Regions from separate parts of the Bacillus cereus group sp. BfR-BA-01316 genome, predicted to be linked through region 2. Evidence: predicted binding sites of a transcription regulator. Region 2 holds the regulator's gene; the other holds the start of a gene.

Region 1 (4,524 bases), on a different contig from region 2:
ATGTAATGTAAAAAGCACCGATCCATTTGGATCGGTGCTTTTTTTTAGAAGATATTAAATACAGCGTTTAATTGAAGTAAGCTAATAACAGCTAAGAAGATTAAACTGTATTTCATTGCTGTTTTAAATAAGGCAGATTCTTGACCAACTAGTCCAACTGCTGCACAAGCAACTGCTACAGATTGTGGTGAAACCATTTTCGCCATTGTACCACCTACTACGTTTAACGCAACGAGTGTAGAAGGAACGATGTTTAATTGATCTGCAGTTACTGCTTGAAGCGGTGCGAATAATGAACCACTTGATACTACTGATCCTGTAATGAATACGCCAATCCATCCTAAGATTGGAGAAAGAACTGGGAATGCATTACCAGTAGAAGAGAATGCAAGTCCAAGTGTAGATGACATACCAGAATAGTTCTCTACGTAAGCTAAAGCGATAACGCTACAAATTGTATATACTGGAGCTTTTAGTTCTTTAATTGTTTCAATCATTAGTTCTTTAATCATTTTACCATTTACGCGGTAAACGATAAGTGAAACGATAATTGCTAATACAATCGCAGTAGTTGTAGAAGAGAATACATCAAATTTGAAAATCGCTGCGAAAGGTGTATCAGCTTTTGTAATTGGTGCAGTTTTCATAACCATATTATGAAGACCAGGGAACTGAATGTTAAATACTAAGTTTGCTAATGGACCATCTGGAGCAAATAAAGCTTTAATCGGTTTTAAATTAAAGATTGTTACGAATGCAGTTAAGAATACGAATGGAGACCAAGCATATAAAATTTGATTGAATGTATGAGATTCTTTTTCTTCTTGTTTTTCTTCTTTAGCAGAAGATTTTGGCTGCCAAACACGTAAGAATAATGCAAGAGAGACCATACTTACAACGGCTGCGAAAATATTAGTAAGTTCTGCACCTAAGAAGTAAGTTACAAGGAACTGAGTAATTGCGAAAGAAACACCACTTACAAGAATACCTTGCCAAGTTTCTTTAATACCTTTAATTCCATCGACCATTGAAACAAGTAAGAAAGGTAAAATAATGCTAATGAATGGTAAAATAAGAACAGTTTGACGACCTATAGTTAATGCGTCGAGTCCAGTTAATTGTGCTGGTACTGTAACTGGGATACCCATAGCACCCATAGCACCACCAGCGATGTTAGCTACTAAACAAATACCTGCTGCTTTTAATGGATTAAAGCCCATACCTACAAGTAATGCAGCTGTAATAGCAACTGGAACCCCTAGACCAGCTGCGCCTTCTAAGAAAGCACCGAAAGAATAAGCAATTAATAATACTTGTAAACGTTGATCATTTGTAATGCTTGAAATACTATCGCGAATTATGTTGAATTGCTCTGTTTTAACAGTTAATTTGTAAAGGAAAATCGCTGCAATAACGATAGTACAAATTGGATAAAATCCAGATAAAATACCGAATCCGGCAGATGCTACAGCTACAGTTGCGGGCATTTTATAAACAAATATAGCAAGAATAATAGCGACAATCACACTATAAAGCCCAGCGATGTAACTTTTCATTTTGAGTCCCATTAAACAAATGATGAAACAGAAGATTGGAAGTGCTGCGATTAGTGCAGATAACCAAATATTGTTTAATGGGTCATAAATTTGTGTCCAAGTACTCATAATAATGACAACTCCTATCTATTGTATGTGAAGAAAATCACATTATTTGTGAAACTATTCACAATCGACTTACATGCTTAGTATATTCTCCTTCAACACTATTGTCAACGTGAAAAAGTATAATTATTCCATAATAGTGTTAAAAGTAACATTTTGTTCATAAAGTAGACAAAAAGCGTAATCAAATTGATTTGAATACGCTTCTATAAATTATTTACATATTCTTTCATTTTTTCATATGTCATTGGTCCCACATGCTTATATTGAATGACACCGTTTGTATCGATGACAAAAGATGTTGGAATGCTGATGATTTGATATGCGGCACTTGCCTGTCCTTTCTGATCTAATAGGACGGGGAAGGTGTATTTGTTTTCTTCAAGAAATTGTTTTACATTGTTCGGGTCTTTTTCAGTAGCTGTCGCATTTACAGCGACAATTTCAATCCCCATATCTTTAGTATCATGATAAAACTTTTCCATATCAGGTATTTCTATTTTGCATGGACCACACCAGCTTGCCCAAAAATTTAATATTACTTTTTTTCCTTTATAGTCTGTAAGGCGAACTTCTTGACCGGTGGTTGTTTCCAGAAGGAAATTGCGGGCAACATTGCCAACTTCAGTTCCAATGGGGGTGTTTGATTTTGAAGCTATATCTTCTTTGTTGTCTAATAGGAAGTGATCGATAATAGTCCAGCCAACCGCAATGCTAATTAACGCAATAATAAACCATTTTTTAATATTAAATCATCCTCCTTACTTAAATTTCCTTTTTATCGTAACAAAGTGGTTAAATATGGTCAAATTACTTTACGATAGGTTATCAATTATAGACGATATTTTACAATATCATTACTGTACATTTCAGTAAGGTGAAAATATAACAAAAAGCCTGATAAAACAACGTTTGTAAGCAAAGTATTGCTATCCCTTTGTTTTGCTTTTTTATTGTATCATATAGTATAATATTCAAAATCAGGTGGGATTTTTTCTTGAACTGTGTGCTGATAAAAGTCGGAAAATTTTCTCAGCATTATAGGTTGATAAAGTTATGTCGTAACAGGAAATATAAGAACAGATATATAAATAAATAAAAAGAAAATAAAAAATGAAAATGAGGGGAATTTTATGAACCAAAACCAATTTGACTGTCGTATTTCAGAAGAAGACGTACAGATGTTAAGAGCATTAGCTCATCCGCTACGTCTACGTTTAGTAATGGAACTAATGCAGCGTGGAACATGTAATGTAACACAATTACAAGAGGTATTAGAAATTCCGCAATCAACTGTTTCGCAGCATTTAACGAAATTAAAACAAAATAAAGTAGTACGCTTTGAGAGACGCGGGTTAGAAGTGTACTATCAAATTCATAACGATAAAGTAAGTGAAGTAGTAAAAACATTATTTTCTTAATTTTTGAATATTATGGAAAGAAGACGTGTAAAATATACGTCTTTTTTTATTTGGAAAAGATGTAATAATAGGAAGATTTGAGAGCGTATATATTAGCGTGTGAGAAAGAAACAAACTATCGGTTGAAATGCTAAATTGACGGAATATATTCTGAAGGGATATGAAAAGATAGAAAGGAGTGTTGTAAGCCAAAGGAGGAATAATATAATGGATGTAAAACGTGTGAAACAGATATTATCTTCTTCAAGTAGAATTGATGTTACATATGAGGGAGTCCCCGTATGGATTGAGAGCTGTGATGAGCAGAAGGGTAGTGCTCAAGTGTATGACGTATCCAATCCAGGAGAGAGCGTTCACGTGGACGTGACGGCTTTAGAAGAGATGTAATAGAAAAGACGCTTCTAATTTTAGAAGCGTCTTTTTTGTGTTATTCCATCATACTTGCAACTTTTTTAGAGCAGAGAAGAAGTACAACTCCTAGGACGATAACGATAATACCGATACTTGCAAATACTTCAAGATAGCCTAATGATTGTGTAAAGGAAGCAAGTTTACCTGCTAACCAGTTAGCCATACCCGTACCAGCTAACCATACACCCATTAATAATGATGCTAATTTTACAGGAGCAATTGCACTTACCATTGATAGACCGATTGGTGATAAGAATAACTCACCAATTGTATGGAAGAGATAAGTGATAACGATGAATAATAAGTTTGCTTTTACAGTTATATCAGCTTCATTACTTCCAGTTTTTAGAACTGCTAATGTTAAAACAAGATAACCTATACCTAGTAAAATCATACCAAATGCCATTTTTGTTGGCACTTTTAAATCACCGCGTTTTGTTTTAGAAAGTTTTAACCATAACATAGATACGAATGGTGCAAGTAGTACGATAAATGCTGGGTTAACTGATTGGAACCAAGATGTTGGAACTTCCCAACCGAAAATTGTACGATCAACAAATTTATTTGTATAAAGTGTTAGAGAACTACCAGCTTGTTCAAATCCTGCCCAGAAGAATACTACGAAACAAGTTAAAATTACAATTGCCCAAGTGCGATTTTTCTCTTGTTTTGTTAAAGGTTTCTTTTCGATTGCAGGTTGATTTTTTGATTTTTTACCGACAACTGTCGTTCCTGCTTTACCAAGGTAGCGAGGAGCTAATAAGTTGAAAACAATTTGTCCAATAATCATACCGATACAAGCTGCTAAGAATCCGTATTTATATCCCATAACAATAACGCCATCAACGCTTGTTTTAAAGAAATCTTCTGCTAAAAATCCACAAATAAGTGGAGCGAAGAAAGCACCTACGTTAATACCCATATAGAAGATAGTAAATGCACTGTCACGACGTGAATCATTTTCGCCATACAATTCACCTAACAGTGTAGAAATATTTGGTTTGAAGAATCCATTACCAATAACTAATAGT
Region 2 (4,524 bases):
GCTACTACATTGAATGTACCACGAAGTTTGTTCACTACTAATGTAGCTAACGCTTCGCCTTCTACATCTTCAGCAATGATAAGAAGTGGTTTACCTTGTTGTACCACTTGCTCTAATACTGGTAAGATTTCTTGGATGTTAGAAATCTTCTTATCAGTAATTAAGATGTATGGGTTATCAAGAACTGCTTCCATTTTGTCAGAATCAGTAATCATGTAAGGAGATGCATATCCACGATCAAATTGCATACCTTCTACTACGTCTAATTCTGTTGTGAATCCTTTAGATTCTTCTAAAGTAATAACGCCGTCGTTACCAACGCGCTCCATTGCTTCAGCGATTAATTGACCTACTTCTTCGTCAGCTGCAGAAATAGCAGCTACTTGCGCGATAGAAGATTTACCTTCGATTGGTTTAGAAATCGCTTTTAATTCTGCAATTGCAGCAGTAACAGCTTTTTCGATACCTTTACGAAGACCCATTGGGTTTGCACCAGCTGTTACGTTTTTTAAACCTTCACGAATCATAGCTTGAGCTAATACAGTTGCAGTTGTCGTTCCGTCACCAGCAACATCGTTTGTTTTGCTAGCAACTTCTGCTACTAATTTCGCACCCATGTTTTCGAATGCATCTTCTAATTCGATTTCTTTTGCGATTGTTACACCGTCATTTGTAATAAGTGGTGAACCGAATTTTTTCTCAAGTACAACGTTACGACCTTTTGGTCCAAGCGTTACTTTTACTGCGTTTGCAAGAGTGTCGACACCGCGAAGCATCGAACGACGTGCTTCTTCACTAAATTTAATATCTTTCGCCATAATATTTGACCCCCTTGAATTTTTAAAATGTATATAATTAACCGATAACTGCTAAAATGTCACTTTCACGTAAAATCAAGTAGTCTGTACCTTCGTATTTCACTTCAGTACCTGCATATTTTGAGAAGATGATAAGATCACCTGCTGCTACCTCTAAAGCAACACGCTCACCATTTTCAAGCACTCGGCCAGTACCTACTGCAATAACTTTACCCTCTTGTGGTTTTTCTTTTGCAGTGTCTGGTAATACAATACCACTTGCTGTTTTTTCTTCTGCTTGAACAAGTTCAATTACAACGCGATCACCTAATGGCTTTAGCATGAACAATAACCTCCTCATTTTGTTATGTAAATTTTATTTATTAGCACTCAAGTCACACGAGTGCTAACACACTTCTAATAATAAATAATCTCAATTTCTTTTGCAAGTAAAAAAATCATAATTTTTTCGCAAATTACTTTATGCACTTTCCTATATAGCATTACTTCTTCTACTACCTTTACTATATGAATCGTTGCTCCCACTTCTTGTATGTTACAATATGAAAGACACCCTAAGTTGTTTTCGCTAAACGTACAACTTTTTCCTGTCTCCTATTTTATTTTCAAATACTTATTTACAAAAAAAATATAATTCAAATGAAAGTTTATATCGTAGGTAGCATATTTACATGTTATCCTACCTTATCTCATACACTAGCGTTAGAAAGGATGGTTAAACCATTTGAAAAAACAATATTGGTGGATTATCGTTACATACATTTTAATGCAGTTATCAGGCATTGCCGGGTTACCGCTTCTCCTGAAAACTGGACTATATGATAATAGGGGATTTACTAGAGAGGAAAAAATTCAGCTTATAACTGGCCATTGGGCAATCATTAGCTTCTTTATTGCATTATGCATTGTACTTTGGTTACTTAGAACAGATATTCGTGACAGGCATTTAGATAAAATGCGCTCTACTGTTCCAGCTACAATTGGATGGATTTTTATCGGGTTCTTCTTAGCATTTTTCTCACAAAGTATCGCTGGTATGATTGAAATGTATTTACTAGGTATTAAACCTGGATCTGAAAATACAGCAAGGCTTATGGACATCGCAAGAACAACACCTTGGTTCCTTATTGTTGTATCTATAATTGGACCTATCTTAGAAGAAATCGTATTTAGAAAAATTTTATTTGGTACACTTTATAAGAAGTTTAACTTCTTTATTGCCGCTATCATTAGTTCCCTTGTATTTGCAGCGATTCATTTTGATTTTACTCACTTGTTGGTATACACTGCTATGGGGCTCGTATTCGCCTTTTTATATGTAAAAACGAAACGTATTATCGTTCCAATTGCAGCTCATGTTGCGATGAATACATTCGTTGCAGTCGCTCAAATTGTAGTAAGCAATGAGCAAATTCAAGAAATGATTAAAGAAGCCGAGAAAATGCAAGGCTTTATCGGAGGATTTTTTGTATGAGAAACTCACCATTGTTCATGGCTGCACTATACTTCCTTCTAGGATGTATCTTTACACGATTCGCCATTACGAACGTGACAGATACAATTTGGAATGTGTGGACAATACTATTTGCAGTTATGGCAACAATTGATTTTAATTTGGCACTTCGCCTTATCTTAGTCAAATTCACAAAGAAAAAACAATAATAAAACGCAGAGGTCGTCTCCTCTGCGTTTTATTGTGGATAATTCTTCAAAAAGTAAACAAGTGTTTGTAACTCTACAGCTAAATCAATATGATGAATTCTTATATTCTCTGACACATTTAATCGTGCTGGCGTGAAATTTAAAATACCATGCACATTCGTTTCTGCCAATCTATCTGCCACAGCTTGCGCTACTGTAGCGGGTACCGTTAATATTGCCACTTGTATATCAGTTGATAAACGTTCTTCTAATTCATCCAAATGATATACAGGAATTCCTCCGATTTCTGTTCCAACTTTCTCTTCACTAACATCAAACGCCATTTCAATTTTTGTATTATTGTTTTTCGTGAAATTATAATGTAAGAAAGCGGTCCCTAAATTACCTACTCCAATAAGTGCTACACGTGTTATATCATCTTGGTCGAGTGTTTCACGGAAAAATGATAATAAATAATTTACGTTATATCCATATCCTTTTTTCCCTAACGCTCCAAAATATGAAAAATCTCTTCGAATAGTTGCGGAATCAACCTTTACCGCTTCACTCAATTCGGCTGATGAAACACGTTGCTTACCAGAAAGAGATAAGTTTTGGATAAATCGATAGTATAGAGGCAATCGTTTGGCAGTGGCCTGTGGAATTTTTTGTTGATCCATATAACCTCTCCTCTCTTCCTATCTTTATTCATATACTTGAATCAAATACAGCAGTTTAGTACTCATGAATTTCCTTGTATAATAAAGAGAAGAAGTATTCTCTCTTTATTTTAAACTATACACTATTTTTAGTATGATTGAGAAATATAAACATGGCAAAGTTAAGAAATTATTTGAGGTGAAAACATTGATATTATTACAAGTGAATGGGCTTTCGAAATTATACGGTGCAGAAACGATTATTGCAAACATAAAATTGGAAGTACAAACAAAAGATCGTATCGCATTAGTCGGACGAAATGGAGCCGGAAAATCTACATTATTAAAAATAATAGCTGGTGAGTTATCTCATGATGGTGGTGAAATTATAAAACCGAAAGATGTCTCAATGGGGTATTTAGCTCAAAATACCGGATTAGAAACGTCTTTAACAATTTGGGATGAAATGTTAACCGTCTTTACACATCTACAGCAGATGGAGACAAAACTTCGAAGGCTAGAGCAAGAGATGGGAAAAGAAGAAAACTTTTCAAATGCGGCTATATACGAGAAATTATTAGCTGATTATGACCAATTACAATTAGATTATAAAGATCAAGGCGGCTATCAGTACGAAGCGGATATACGCTCGATTTTAAGCGGTCTTGGCTTCCCAGTTGAAACGCATCAGACGACAATTTCTACATTAAGTGGTGGACAAAAGACTCGATTAGCTCTTGGGAAATTATTATTAACTAGACCAGACTTACTTATTTTAGACGAACCTACAAACCATTTGGACATTGAGACACTAACATGGCTTGAACAATATTTACAAGGCTATCCTGGCGCGATTTTAATCGTTTCCCATGACCGTTATTTCTTAGATAAACTCGTTACACAAGTATACGAAATTTCTAATAAGGAAAGCCGACGATTTGTTGGTAACTACAGTAAATATTTAGACTTAAAATCAGCTCTATACGAGCAAGAGATGAAGCGTTATGAAAAACAACAAGATGAAATTACTAAACTGGAAGACTTTGTGCAAAAAAATATAGCTCGCGCATCTACGACAAAACGTGCTCAAAGTCGCCGTAAACAATTAGACAGAATGGAAGTATTAACTAGACCATTAGGCGATTCTAAATCAGCTTCCTTCCATTTCGATATTGAAAAACAAAGTGGAAATGATGTTTTACAAGTGAAAGATGCAACTATTGGCTATTATCAGGAACCGATTATTGAACATGTAAACATGCGCTTAACTCGCGGTGACAGTGTTGCCTTAGTTGGGCCGAACGGAATTGGAAAATCTACATTATTAAAATCCATTGTGAATAAGTTACAGCTATTATATGGAAACGTTGCTTTCGGATCAAATGTATCTGTTGGTTATTATGATC

Evidence for each region. Region 2 encodes Rex, which represses fermentation and respiration genes when NADH is low (regulators of the CRP and FNR family bind a similar motif). Its sites were predicted from a motif close to TTGTGAAATATTTCACAA; they were not measured.
Region 1: MR071_RS16795 (lactate permease LctP family transporter) is a predicted target of Rex. The motif match lies at 1,711-1,728, and genes of this name have one in related genera.

Annotation. Positions count from the first base shown of each region.
Region 1 covers NZ_JAKUGX010000022.1:64,142-68,665, forward strand. Annotated here, with positions in the region: gene MR071_RS16795 (lactate permease LctP family transporter) at 45-1,664, opposite strand; gene MR071_RS16800 (redoxin domain-containing protein) at 1,868-2,407, opposite strand; gene MR071_RS16805 (ArsR/SmtB family transcription factor) at 2,795-3,082, shown strand; gene MR071_RS16810 (acid-soluble spore protein H) at 3,290-3,469, shown strand; gene MR071_RS16815 (peptide MFS transporter) at 3,510-4,524, opposite strand, start outside.
Region 2 covers NZ_JAKUGX010000051.1:7,144-11,667, forward strand. Annotated here, with positions in the region: gene groL (chaperonin GroEL) at 1-818, opposite strand, end outside; gene groES (co-chaperone GroES) at 856-1,140, opposite strand; gene MR071_RS24105 (CPBP family intramembrane glutamic endopeptidase) at 1,543-2,292, shown strand; gene MR071_RS24110 (YdiK family protein) at 2,289-2,480, shown strand; gene MR071_RS24115 (redox-sensing transcriptional repressor Rex) at 2,510-3,139, opposite strand; gene MR071_RS24120 (ABC-F family ATP-binding cassette domain-containing protein) at 3,327-4,524, shown strand, end outside.